4 regions of the Psychrobacillus sp. FSL K6-2836 genome follow, and region 2 is predicted to be linked to each of the others. Evidence: riboswitches for the same ligand, from Rfam matches in the RefSeq annotation. Region 2 holds a riboswitch; each other region holds the start of a gene.
What was found. A riboswitch is a leader RNA that binds a small molecule or an ion and turns the genes downstream of it on or off. The one in region 2 is predicted to bind lysine.
Positions count from the first base shown of each region.

Region 1: it holds a riboswitch for lysine, as region 2 does, so the genes downstream of both, MKY37_RS18515 (aspartate kinase) here and MKY37_RS17070 (Na+/H+ antiporter NhaC family protein) in region 2, are expected to answer to the same signal.
Region 3: it holds a riboswitch for lysine, as region 2 does, so the genes downstream of both, MKY37_RS10590 (transporter substrate-binding domain-containing protein) here and MKY37_RS17070 (Na+/H+ antiporter NhaC family protein) in region 2, are expected to answer to the same signal.
Region 4: it holds a riboswitch for lysine, as region 2 does, so the genes downstream of both, dapA (4-hydroxy-tetrahydrodipicolinate synthase) here and MKY37_RS17070 (Na+/H+ antiporter NhaC family protein) in region 2, are expected to answer to the same signal.

Region 1 covers NZ_JBBOOM010000001.1:3,826,944-3,830,339, forward strand. Annotated here, with positions in the region: gene uvrC (excinuclease ABC subunit UvrC) at 1-328, shown strand, start outside; lysine riboswitch at 371-549, shown strand; gene MKY37_RS18515 (aspartate kinase) at 795-2,027, shown strand; gene MKY37_RS18520 (YslB family protein) at 2,709-3,122, opposite strand.
Region 2 covers NZ_JBBOOM010000001.1:3,548,800-3,552,195, forward strand. Annotated here, with positions in the region: gene MKY37_RS17060 (bifunctional metallophosphatase/5'-nucleotidase) at 1-1,208, shown strand, start outside; gene yunB (sporulation protein YunB) at 1,251-2,021, shown strand; lysine riboswitch at 2,070-2,252, shown strand; gene MKY37_RS17070 (Na+/H+ antiporter NhaC family protein) at 2,337-3,396, shown strand, end outside.
Region 3 covers NZ_JBBOOM010000001.1:2,264,324-2,267,719, reverse strand. Annotated here, with positions in the region: gene MKY37_RS10600 (amino acid ABC transporter ATP-binding protein) at 1-594, opposite strand, end outside; gene MKY37_RS10595 (amino acid ABC transporter permease) at 613-1,374, opposite strand; gene MKY37_RS10590 (transporter substrate-binding domain-containing protein) at 1,437-2,291, opposite strand; lysine riboswitch at 2,417-2,600, opposite strand; gene MKY37_RS10585 (purine-cytosine permease family protein) at 2,788-3,396, shown strand, end outside.
Region 4 covers NZ_JBBOOM010000001.1:3,091,207-3,094,602, forward strand. Annotated here, with positions in the region: gene MKY37_RS14710 (methyl-accepting chemotaxis protein) at 1-485, shown strand, start outside; gene MKY37_RS14715 (YehS family protein) at 654-1,166, shown strand; gene dapA (4-hydroxy-tetrahydrodipicolinate synthase) at 1,230-2,117, opposite strand; lysine riboswitch at 2,345-2,524, opposite strand; gene MKY37_RS14725 (DHH family phosphoesterase) at 2,707-3,396, shown strand, end outside.

The DNA of each region.
Region 1 (3,396 bases), 280 kb from region 2:
GCAGCTTATTTACGGAGACCCTTTGGAGCTAATACCGATGAAGCGGACTAGTGAAGGTTTTTATTTGCTACAACGAATTCAGGATGAGGTCCATCGATTTGCTATAACATTCCATAGGCAGCAACGAGGAAAGCATACGATTGCATCTTCGCTGGATGGTATTGAAGGTATCGGACCTCAGCGGAAAAAGTTATTATTAAAACATTTTGGTTCCTTAAAGAAAATTCAAGCTGCAAGTAAAGATGAATTAATGGCGGCGGGACTTCCGAGTAAACAGGCAGATATAATGATTGGTCATTTTCAGAAAAATGTATTGTCTTCTGAATAATCATGTGTTATGGTTATATGAATTTAATATTCACTGTATTTAAGTGAAGATAGAGGTGCGATTAGACATCAGTACTCAGCAGGAGGAAGGAAAGTTCCTAGAATGGCTGAGGAAAGGGTTTTTCGCCGAAACATAGAATAGCTTTTCCTATTTTATTGTTGGTTCTGCATTTAATAGATGTAGGATTGTCAGAATTTATATTCTGGAGGGCTATCTCACATGGGCAGATTTTTTGGACCGTGTATGAGACAATGCTTTTCACAATATGTGAAAAGCATTTTTTGATCCTTTCAGTAAAGAGAAACTTCAATTGATGGGGATTTTCTTCATTCCCTATTATGTTAGTTGAACCATTCGGGCTTTAACGGGCAGTTGATTTCCCACATAGGCCATTGTACATTGTGGATTCGTTGAAGTGGGAGTCTCACTGCACGTGAAAGCGGGACAAAAAAGGGAGCGGATATACATGACTAAAATTGTAATGAAGTTTGGCGGTACTTCAGTTGAATCAACAGAAAAAATTTCAAATGTTGCTAATCGGGTGAAACGTGAAAAAGAAAAAGGAAATGATATTGTCGTTGTTGTATCTGCAATGGGTAAAACAACAGATGAATTAGCAAACCTTGCTTTCGGATTAGCGGAATCACCATCCAAACGAGAAATGGACATGCTTTTATCGAATGGTGAGCAGGTTACGATGGCATTACTAGCTATTAAGTTAAATGCAATTGGGATAGATGCCATCTCTCTAACTGGTGCTCAGGCAGGTCTCATAACAGATAATGTACATAGAAATGCAAAAGTACTAAAACTGGATCCTTCTAAAATTGACGGTTTACTTGCCACAAATAAAGTAGTTATTGTAGCGGGTTTCCAGGGGATAACAGAAGCTGGAGAGATTACTACTCTTGGCAGAGGAGGATCTGATACAACTGCTGTAGCTATTGCTGCTTCCATCGGAGCTGAGATTTGCGACATTTATACGGATGTTGATGGTATTTATACATCCGATCCACGTTATATTGAGAATGCTCGAAAACTTGACCAACTTGAATATGACGAAATGCTTGAACTAGCTAACTTAGGCGCAGGGGTATTACATCCACGTGCTGTTGAATTTGCTAAAAACTATAAGGTTCCATTACGAGTACGCTCAAGCTATAAAGATGGAGAAGGAACGATTTTGAAGGAGGAAGTAGATGTGGAAAATAATTTAGTAGTTCGTGGGGTAGCGTTTGAATCCGATATCGTTCGATTAACTATAGAATATGAGGTGCCATTTAATGGCTCTTTAGCTTCTATTTTCACAACTCTAGCTACAAACCATATAAACGTGGATATAATTGTTCAGTCGATAGTTGATGGAGTGAAGCCAGCAGTTTCTTTTTCTATAAAAAAAGAATCTCTGGCTGAAGCGATAACAGTTTTAGAAACACATAAACAAACGCTTGGCTTTACCTTCGCAGATTTTGAAGTAGGTCTTTCAAAGGTTTCTATTGTAGGTTCTGGTATGGTTTCGAACCCAGGTGTTGCAGCTCAAATGTTTGATCGCCTGAGAACAGAGAATATTCCTGTGAAAATGGTAAGTACATCTGAGATAAAAGTGTCTGTTGTAGTACCTCAGCAACATATGATTGAAGCCGCAAATGCCTTGCATGACGAATTCGATCTTGCGTTAACCCATCAATCGGTACAATAATTTATAGTTTAAAGTAACGATGAAATTAAACTATCTCAAATAAAATCAAATTGATTTTTAAAGAGGTCGATTGTGACGCAGTCACGATCAGCCTCTTTTTTCTATGGTAATTTTATGGCGTTAGTCTGCCCGTCGCCCTCCTATAACTCTTAGAAAGAGGTTAGTGCGTTTTTGGATAACTAGAGAAAAGATGCTTTCCTAATCATAGAGTAAGCGCCAGAAGATACAATTTCTGGCGCTATTTGGCTTCTTTTGGGTAAACACTTACTATTTCTCTTTATTTCCACTAGTATTAAGAAAAATCTATTTCCTTTATCCATCATTAAAATAATTGCATCTCATTAACTAAAACTAATTCTATTTTCATAATCATAACCAATGCTAAATCTAATATTGAGTACTACACACTATATTGATTATAGTTAAAGGGCGACTTCGGCGGGATGAGGGAGACAGATGAGTTATCACAGCGACGCGTTGAGCTGTGGTGATAGCTCATCGCTTCCCCTGCGGAAAGCGTCCACTTGTTTCTTCATCGCTACGCTAGCTTCGAAACATGAAAGTGGGTTGAAACTGAAATCAGTAGTATCTTTCATTAATGATAGTAATTTTGAAGAACATTTTTATATACGCTTATCTATTGAAAAAGGGTGACAGGAAAAGTCAAAAATGACTAACCTGTTACCCTTTAGTTTTAGAATCCCATTTTATCTGTAAAGAGACTAAGCCGTTCTTTTTAACTTCCTCGTCGTAACATTCGGTTAAATAGCCAGTAAGCTTTTGTTGTTGTTCAGCTAAAAAACCTGCTTCTAATCGGTGACTTCTGCTCTGTCCACTCTGAGGTAGATTATATGTACTTAACGTATAGAAAGTAGAATCTTTTGTTGTTTTTTCTAAATGTAAAGTGCCCCAACCAGCTTCATTGAAAAACGTGACGGCTTCTTCCATCGAATAAAGGGGGAATTTTCGAGCTAAATCTTTTCCAGCCCAATATAATATATCTTTTTCATGTTTTCCGAGAATAGAAGTAAGCACGTGGTCTCTTATTAACTCATATCCAAAGGAAGTTACATGTGAATGTTCCTTTTCATTCAAGTAGCAACCCTTCTTTCCAAAAATCATTATTGCCTATTTATTTTATCATAAAAAAATAGTAATGGGGACCAGAATAGATTGTGATTAATTAAACAAATTATTATCCAAAATAGGTAAAGGAATCCAAATGAAAATTCAGAAACATACCTTGACGCTCCAAAATGATGAGAGTACAATGGATATGTCATAAATACGTAACATGATGATGTGAAAGATTTGAAAACAATTGTTTTTTTGCGATAGTTTTCAAACTATCAGTCGGAAATTTGAGGGG
Region 2 (3,396 bases):
CGGAGGGTACTTTGGGAAAGGGGAATGTGCGTCTGTTAAATGAAGCCCATTACGATTATGTAACGATTGGAAATAATGAGGGGATCACTCTAAGCCATGAAGACTTGGAATCCTTATACATAGAGGCTAATTTTGAAGTTATCGTCTCCAATTTTACTGATTTGGAAGGGAATATTCCACCGTGGGTATTACCCTTTAAAATACATGTGACACCGACAGGTATTAAAATAGGAATTGTTGCGGCAACTGCAGATTACGGCATTTACTATGAAAAATTAGGTTGGCATGTTCAAGAACCGATTCCACGTCTAAAAGGGGTATGTGAAGCACTTCGTCCACAAGTGGATGTTCTTATTTGCATGTCTCACTTAGGAATGTCACAGGATGAAATAATTTCGTTGGAAATTCCGCAGGTGGATTTGATTTTGGGGTCGCATACTCATCACGCATTTGAAGAAGGAAAGGTAATCGGTAGTTCGTTGCAAGCCGCTACAGGTAAATTTGGTATGAATGTTGGGCTTGTGACGTTGGAATTTGACCATGCAGCAGGAGCAATCCAATCGAAGAAAGCAGTGCTATTTCCTATTGAGGCACTGTCAGTCCCAATGAACGCAAAAGATTCACAGTTAGCTTGGGAAAATGAAGGAATAGCTGAAATGTCTAGTATTGCTTTTTACAACTCATCCATATTGAAAAAGGAATGGTTTATGGAATCTGATTTATCTCATTTCTTCGGAAAAGCATTACTTTCCTTTACTAATGCAAACTGTGCGATGTTTCCGGCGGGTATCTTCTTAAAGGACCTACAGCAGGGGCCAATTACTGCGAGAGACTTACATCAATGTTTGCCGCACCCTATTAATCCATGTGTTATTACTTTAACCGGTACAGAGCTACTCGAAGTTATTCGAACAGCGAAAAATGAAAAATGGCCAAAGCTTGAAGTAAAGGGGCTAGGTTTTAGAGGTAACTTTCTTGGAGCAATACTATACGAACAGCTTCAAGAGCTAGAAGATGGTTCAGTGTTAGTCGATGAAAAGCCACTTGAGCATGAAAACATATATACGTTGGCAACTTTAGATATGTTTACATTTGGTTACTTTTTTCCTTCATTAAAGTTTGCTCCAAAACAATACTTTATGCCCGAAATGATTCGAGATGTCGTAAAATGGTATGGACAGTATGAAAAAAATGAATATAAGTCATGAAAATCCCCCTCCTTACATAAGTAGTAATTAGGGGGATTGTTTTTGTTCTATCGAAAGAAAAAAAAGCGATTTACTTTCTTTACTAATCAGCGTAAATTAGCCATTTTTTTAACTTGTTTTATGTTATCAGTTGGAGGACTCATCTATTATATTAATAAGCAGTTGAATGCTACCTACTTGGAATATGCAGAAGTTCAAACAACTAAAATAGCATCCATGGTAATAAATAAAGCGATTAACTCAAGAATTTCGAATACGCTCGATGTAAATGACATAATCGAAGAGGTGCCATCAGATAGTACTACAATGGTCACTACTCGATTTAATACAGAAATAATAAATCGTATACTATCTGATACAAATCAGCTTGTTCAGTCTCATTTAGAACAGGCTGAGCAGGGTAACTTTTCAAGTCTACCTTATTTAGATGACATCGAGTACGATAAACAAACGATGGAGGATCAGGGGGGAGTCGTATTTTTCGTTCCGATGGGGCAAGCGGCGAATATCCCCATCATTGGAAACTTAGGTCCGAAAATTCCTATACGCTTTCACGTCATTGGTAATGTACAATCAAATGTAGTGCCTTCAATTACTAAATTTGGTATTAATAATGCGTATGTTGAAGTCAATATCCATATTACGGTAAACGTACAAATAATTGTTCCTCTAGCAAGTAAAATGAGTACGGTTGAACAGAGTATCCCGGTTGCAATGGGGATTGTTCAAGGCCAGGTTCCATATATATACACAGGTGGCGACGGGGATGCAGCTCCATCAATAGAAGTACCACTACCATTACCAGAAAAATAAAAAACCTTTATAACCTAGTATTTACTGTTATACTGGTAGAAATGAATAGAAATAGGTAGAGGCTGCAGAACTTAAGAGTAGTTTACAGGAGAATGACAACTGTGATTGTAAACGGAAGGAAGTTTTGCCGAAATTAGATGCTGATCGTCGAAACAAATCTAATTGGGGTTATTTTAAACAAAAATAACACTGTCATTTATACAAAAGTATAAATGGAGAACTACAAAGTATATAAAATTTATGCTTGAAATTTTAATTAAAAGCCAACCTATATGTATATTAGGTTGGCTTTTTTATATTTGAGGAGGATTTGTTTTGGAAAATACGATATTTTCAATTTTACCACCACTACTAGCGATTGTAATGGTGCTTGTGACGAAGAGGGTTTTATTATCATTGGGGGTCGGAATCGTTTCGGCAGCTCTATTAGTAGAAAACTTTTCACCCGTTGATTCACTAATCATTCTTTGGGATTCCTTTATCACGTCGTTTTGGGATAATGGATTGAATATGTATAATATTTATATATTGTCTTTTATCTTGCTGCTTGGAGTAGTTACAGCGATGGTCAGCTTATCAGGAGGAAGTACTGCGTTTGCAGCGTGGGCAGTCAAACGTATTAGAACGAATCGTGGTTCAAAACTATTAACTGCCTTTTTAGGTATTATTATTTTTGTAGACGATTATTTTAATGCACTTGCTGTTGGACAAATTGCCCGTCCAATCACAGATTCTCACCGAGTATCACGTGCAAAGCTAGCTTATTTTATCGACTCTACATCAGCACCAGTTTGTGTAGTTTCTCCAGTTTCTAGTTGGGGAGCTTTTCTAATAAGTCAGTTAGGTGTTATTTTCGCTACTTATGCAGTAACAGACTATACACCACTTCAGGCATTTCTGATAATGGCCCCGATGAATTTCTATGTTATTGCTGCACTTGCAATGGTATTTTTTATAGCATGGACAGACAATGACTTAGGTGAGATGAAAAAACATGAAAAACGTGCAAAAGAAACAGGAGTGCTTTTTGATCCCAATAAATCAAATCCAGGTGATTTACAAGGTAATTTCCCGGAAAATAATTATGGAAAAGTGAATGATTTAATCTTACCAATTGTATCGTTAATAGGTATAACACTTGTTTCAATGTTTTGGACAGGGTACCAGGCTTCAGGAAAAGTAATGAACTTATTTGTTATTTTTGAGAATACAGACGTTCCACTTTCTTTATTTATAGGTGGAATTGTATCGAGTATATTAGCGATTCTGTTATACACTCGTCAATTAAAGAGAAATCCAGAAGCAAATGCTGGGTTAATAGGGAAAGCGATTATATCTGGTATTAATTCAATGTTACCAGCTATTTGTATTTTAA
Region 3 (3,396 bases), 1.3 Mb from region 2:
CTCATGTGTAACTATTAACATAGTAAGGCCCGTACCTGCTAGCTCTTTCATCACTTTCAGCACCTCTCCAACCATTTCTGGATCAAGTGCCGAGGTTGGTTCATCAAATAACATGACATCTGGTTCCATAGAAAGTGCTCTAGCTATCGCAACACGTTGCTTTTGACCGCCTGATAATTGCTTTGGTTTGGCATTTACATAATGATCCATTCCGACTACTTTTAAGTATTTTAACGCAATTTTTTCGGCATCTTCTTTAGAGCGTTTTAACACTTTTACTTGACCGACCATACAGTTATTTAACACATTATGGTTATTGAATAAGTTAAATTGTTGGAAAACCATTCCTAGCTTTGTTCGGTAGGCATGAATATCATGTTTTTCATCTAAAATATTCTCCCCGTTATAAATAATTTGTCCGCCACTGGGCTTTTCTAACAAGTTTATACAACGAAGTAAGGTGGACTTTCCTGATCCAGAGGAACCTATGATGCAAACAACTTCTCCCTTGTTCACCGAAAAATCTATATCTTTTAGAACCTCATGATTTCCGAAGGATTTACTTAAATGTTGAACTTCGATGACATTTTCCACAGATTTTTCCTCCTTCGTTTAATCTAAATTAGTATTATTTTTGGTTACCATAAGTTGTGGTGGTGGCTGTCCAATCATGCTGTAGTTTTCTGGTCCATCTAATTTTCTTTCTATATAACGTAATATTAATGTTACAGTAAACGTCATGACGAAATACAAAATACATGCTATAAAGAAAGGCTCAAAGTACTTAAAGCTTATACCTGCAACTGTTTTCGCTTGAAAATATAGTTCCGTGACACCGATCACATTTAATACCGAAGTATCTTTAATATTTATGATAAATTGATTGCCTGTAGCTGGCAAAATATTGCGGATTACTTGAGGTAAAACAACACTCCACATTGTTTGAACGTGATTCATGCCAATTGCTTGTGCAGCCTCAAATTGCCCTTTATCAATCGAGATGACACCACCTCGCACAATTTCTGCCATATAAGCACCCGTGTTAATCGAAACAATGAATATCGCTGCCATAGTGCGGTCCATATCTATTCCAAAGGCTAGCGCGGACCCATAGAATATCACCATTGCTTGTACAATCATTGGTGTTCCTCTGAAAAATTCAATATATACAGAAAGTATCAGATTAACTATTTTTAATAGAATGCGTTTTAGTTTTCTTTCGGGCGTAGGAATTGTACGAATAACCCCTGCCAGCAAACCAATAACCGCTCCAATAATCGTCCCAATTATAGAGATTAATAACGTCATTCCTGCTCCACGAAGGAACATCGGCCAGTTACTTGTAATCATCGAAATAATATATTCTATGCTCATGTATTTCCCTCCTTCCAAATAAAAACCGACTGCAAAAAGATGCAGCCGGTATCACTTCATCCTTATTTCGCCGCTGGTTGGTTATGAATAGCAGCATCCATAATTTCTTGTCGCTCTTCTTCAGAAATTTCCGCTAAAATTTTGTTGATTTGCTCAGTTAAATCACTATCTTTTTTCAACCCTACTGCCACTGCTGTATCCTCTTCTGCAGCTTTAAATCCTTCTGTAAATTCAACCATTGCGAAGTTTTCATTTGCAGAAGAAGCACTAATCCCTTCTGGGCGTTCAGATACATAGCCATCAATAACTCCAGATTCCAATGCTACACGCATTGCGGAGAAGTTATCAGATGCTGGTTGTTTTTTCACACCTTTAATTTGATCGATTACACCATAATGTGAAGTATTCAGCTGGCCTGTGATTTTAGCACCACTAAAGTCTTGAATAGAAGTAGCCCCTTCAAAAGAACCACCTTTTTTCACAACCATAACAAAGTTGGATGTGTAATAGTTTTCCGAAAAGTCAATTGTTTCTTTACGCTCTTCAGTAGGTGACATTCCTGCGATAATTGCATCGATTTTATCTGATTGTAATGATGGTACAAGTCCATCCCATTCTGTTTTAACGATAACTAGTTCTTTTCCTAATCCGTCTGCAATGCGTTTAGCAATTTCTACATCATATCCACCGGCATATTCTGCGTTACCATCAATCTTCACTCCACCATTGGAGTCATCTAGTTGTGTCCAGTTAAAAGGTGCATAACCAGCTTCTAAACCTACTGTAAACGTATCTACAGCTGCTTCTTTAGTATCGTCAGAGGAAGATCCTGAAGTTTCTGTAGTATCTGTTCCACATGCTGCTAATAAAAACAAAAAGCTTACGAATATCGTTAAAAATACTAATCTCTTTTTCATTATAATTACTCCCTTTTTATCAATATATGTTCTTACTTATAAAAAAAGACAACTTGTACAAAAAAAGACCTGAGATGAACTCAGGTCGCAATATGTATAGTTGCCCTAAATCCTCTACTTTTCCCAAATGAGATAGCACACCATTATAAACTGGGATGTTTATAGTGGACAGTCCTGCAATTATTAACTGCAGACCCAGCAAGTAATACCGAGCAATATTACAAACTTCGGCGATATTTCCTTCTCCATAGAATCATAGCTTCTCAAACTCCACTAAGGACTGTTAAATATCGCGCCTCTACCTCACTATATTAAGTGAGGCTGTATTCAATTATGTTTCATAGTTTACAATACACATATATTTCTGTCAACTACTTTAGAATTATATTTAGCTAAGTATATGTTATAATGAATAGATGCGTCAAAAAAATAAAGAAATTTAGTTATCAAAGCGTCTACCCGCATGGATAATTATTTTTTATTAGGAGCTGATATTATGAGATCTGTCCAACTTACAGATCACAAAGTAACTGAAGAGAAAGACACAGACTATTCATTAGAGAAGGTGCCCCGTAGCCAAAGAAATATGGGTTGGTTAAGCATAACCAATATTACGTTCGGAATAGCCACTGCGATTTTTTACTTTCAAATGGGGAGTGTAATGGCTCTTCAATTTGGAGCAATTAATGCTATTATCTCCTCTATTTATGCAATAATAGTTGCCGGTATACTGGGAACCCTCATTGCTTACTTATCTGCAAAATCTGGAATGAATGTCAATTTATTATCTAGAAGTGGAGGCTTTGGCTATATAGGTGCTTCCTTAACATCCTTCCTCTATGCGACAAACTTTATTATGTATTGTGCATTTGAAGGTCTCATTTTAGTTTCCGCGGTTCATACCTTCTTCCCCAACCTACAAGAGTGGGCATTAATCATTTTCTTCGGTTTTATCGTTATACCTTTAAATTGGTTTGGCATTAAACAGCTAGATAAATTACAAAAGAGGTCTTTACCTATATTCGTTGTTTTCTTAATAGCAGCTATTGTTATTTCGTTTTATAAGACTCCAGTATTTGAAGGACCTTTTTGGACTTATCTACCT
Region 4 (3,396 bases), 460 kb from region 2:
GCGAGCATGGAAAAGGATTTGCAGTTGTAGCAGATGAGGTGAGAAAGCTCGCGGAGCAGGTATCCCATTCAGTTGGAGAAATTACCGATATTGTCGCAACAATACAAAATGAATCTCAATCAGTAGTTACCACTTTAGAGAACGGTTATAAAGAAGTAACAGATGGAACAGAACAGATTCAACGTACTGGTGAAAAATTCAAGGAAATTACAAGTGGTATTCATGCAATGACAGAAAAGGTAGAGCAGATTTCAAAGAATTTAGCACAAGTTAGCGCAAATAGCCAACAGATTAATGCATCCGTTCAAGAAATTGCTTCCGTTTCAGAGGAATCTGCTGCAGGTGTAGAAGAGACAGCTGCGTCCGCTGAGGAATCCGTTGGTTCGATGGAAGAAGTAGTAGCAAGTTCCCAACACTTGGCGACAATTGCTATGAATCTTGCTGATGCAGTTTCTAAATTTAAAACAACTAAAACAGCAGAATAAAAAGTGCCTGGTTCTAATGCAATTCTGAATTGTGTTAGAACCAGGCACATTTATTTTTATGAAACTAATTTTAAAGTTAAATTTGTAAGGCAGTAACATAGTGGAATTGAAATCGTGTAAAATGGAGAAGATATTGGTTATATAGATAGTTTTATAGGAGGTTAATAAATGGAAAATAATGATATATTAATCAGATTGAGATATGCCCTAGATATTAAAAACAAAGACATGGTAGAGATTTTTAAACTAGGTGGCGTTGAACTTACAAAAGAAGATGTACTTAAAATTCTTACTAAATCAAAAGAAGATATTGATGATGAAGAAGTAGTGGAAGATGAAAATCATATGAAGTGTAACAACAAGATGTTGGAATCATTTTTGAATGGTTTAATCACACATAAAAGAGGTAAACAGGATCCAAAACAGGGACAACCTACTAATCCAGAGCCTGCAGAACAGCAGAAGGATCATGTGAATAATATACTCTTGAAGAAACTAAAAGTAGCTTTACAGTTAACAACGGAAGATATGCTGGAAGTATTAGATGATGGCGGAATTATTGTATCTAAAGGCGAACTAGGTGCTATTTTAAGAAAACCAGGACATCGTAATTATAAGGAATGCGGGGATAATTTTGCACGTAAATTCCTTAAAGGTTTAGCAGTAAAATATAGAAATTAATAAAGAAGGGCGAATTCTAAATTGAGTTCGCTCTTCCTCTTTATCTGTAAACAATTGAAAAGCCTATATTTTCACGGTTTGTGGCAATGTGGATAGTACTTCTTGTAAAGAAGTCAGCTCTTCTTTATTCAAAGGAATCATAGGTAAGCGAACACCTCCTACAGGAACTCCTTTTAAATTTAATGCAGATTTTACAGGAGTAGGATTTGGTGCAGCAAATAGAGCTTTCATGATAGGTAATAATTTGCGGTGATCCTTAGCTGCCTCCCTTACATTACCACTGTTGAACTTTGCAATCATTGCTTGCATTTCATTTCCAATAACATGTGATGCTACTGAAATGATGCCTGTTCCACCAATCGATAGTACCGGGATTGTTAACCCATCATCACCACTATATAGCGAAAAGTCTTCCGGTGTATTACTAATAATTTCAGACATTGCATCTAAATTCCCACCAGCTTCTTTAATAGCAACGATATTTGGTATTTTAGAAAGACGGATAACCGTTTCCACTGACATGTTGACGACACTACGGCCTGGAATATTGTATAGCATAATCGGCAATGATGTAACTGCAGCTATAGTTTTGAAGTGTTGGTACAAACCTTCTTGTGAAGGCTTGTTATAATACGGAACTACAAGCATAATACCATCGACACCTGCATCAGCTGCTTGTCTTGTTAGATCAATGGACGCTTTTGTATTATATGAACCAGTACCAGCAATTACTGGTACTCTACCATTCACAACTTCCACTGTAAATTTAAACAGCTGGACTTTTTCTTCTTCAGTTAACGTCGGAGACTCTCCAGTAGTACCAGATACAACTAAGCCTTCTGTTCCATTGGCAATTAAGTAATTTATTAAGTTTCGTGTAGCTGGAAAATCGATTTCCTCATTATGATCAAAAGGAGTCACCATAGCCGTTAATATTTGTCCAAAATTCATAACTTCTCCACATCCTCTAGTTTTATTATTAAAAATTCAGGGAGAAGGGCGGTATCAATTACGCCTCGGCGTAATTGCGTACAGATTTTGAATTACACTAGCGAAATTCAAAATCTGTGACATCCGCCGGAGGCATAACTTGACGGTTGTTTAGTCAAGTTATGTAGACGCAAAAAAGCAACAACGAGGGGCTCGTTGTTGCAATAGAAATAAAGTAATATTTCCGTGCGTAAGATAGCCCTCCATATAGTCTCCTATATGACAATTCAGTGTTTATTCAACAGCTGAACCAGCTTCAAGAAAAATGAGATTCTTTCAACTTCGGCAAATCCCCCTTTCCACAATTGTCATAGGATCTCATTATCCTCCGAATGTGTACTGATGGTCTTCGCGCCTCTATCCTTACTTCAAATGTATTTGAAATAAGAGAATATTTAATTACTAAGATAATACATGTTTTCTTATACTATTGCAACAGTTTACCTGTAAAATAAGTGTTAACTTATTTTTATGACATGATAAACTATATTTTTGATGAAAATTAATAAGTTTCAAACGTTAAAACCATACTAATCAAGAGGTGAAAAGGATGTATAAATTATTGTCTCATAATGATTTAGATGGCGTCGGATGTGGCATTTTAGCAAAGCTAGCTTTTGGAGAGCAAGTGAAGGTGCGTTATAATTCGATTTCATCCCTTAATCGAGAGATTGAATACTTTTTAGAAAATGATGAGCCAGATACGTTTTTATTTATAACTGATTTGACTCCAAACGAGGATAATGAAAAAAGGCTTAATGATTTTTACGATGCAAAAGGGAAGGTCCAACTAATTGATCATCATAAATCTGCTTTGCATTTTAATGATTATGAGTGGGGATATATTTTAGTGGAAGATCATGAAGGCAAATTAACTTCAGCTACTTCGTTATTATATGAATATCTTGTAACAAATGAACTGTTAGAACCGACTGCTGCACTAACGGAATTTGTAGAATTAGTAAGACAGTATGATACGTGGGAATGGGAAAAGAATGGGAACCACCAGGCCCATTCGTTAAACTCGCTTTTCTATTTAATATCGATGGAAGAATTTGAAGAAAAAATAATTGAACGCCTTCGTACAAGTGATCATTTCGATTTTGATGAATTTGAAAAGAAAATATTGAAAATGGAAGCAGACAAGATTGACCGATATATACGTCGAAAGAAAAGAGAGATTGTCCAGGCAAACATTGGGGAGCATTTAGCTGGTATTGTGTATGCAGAAACGTATCAT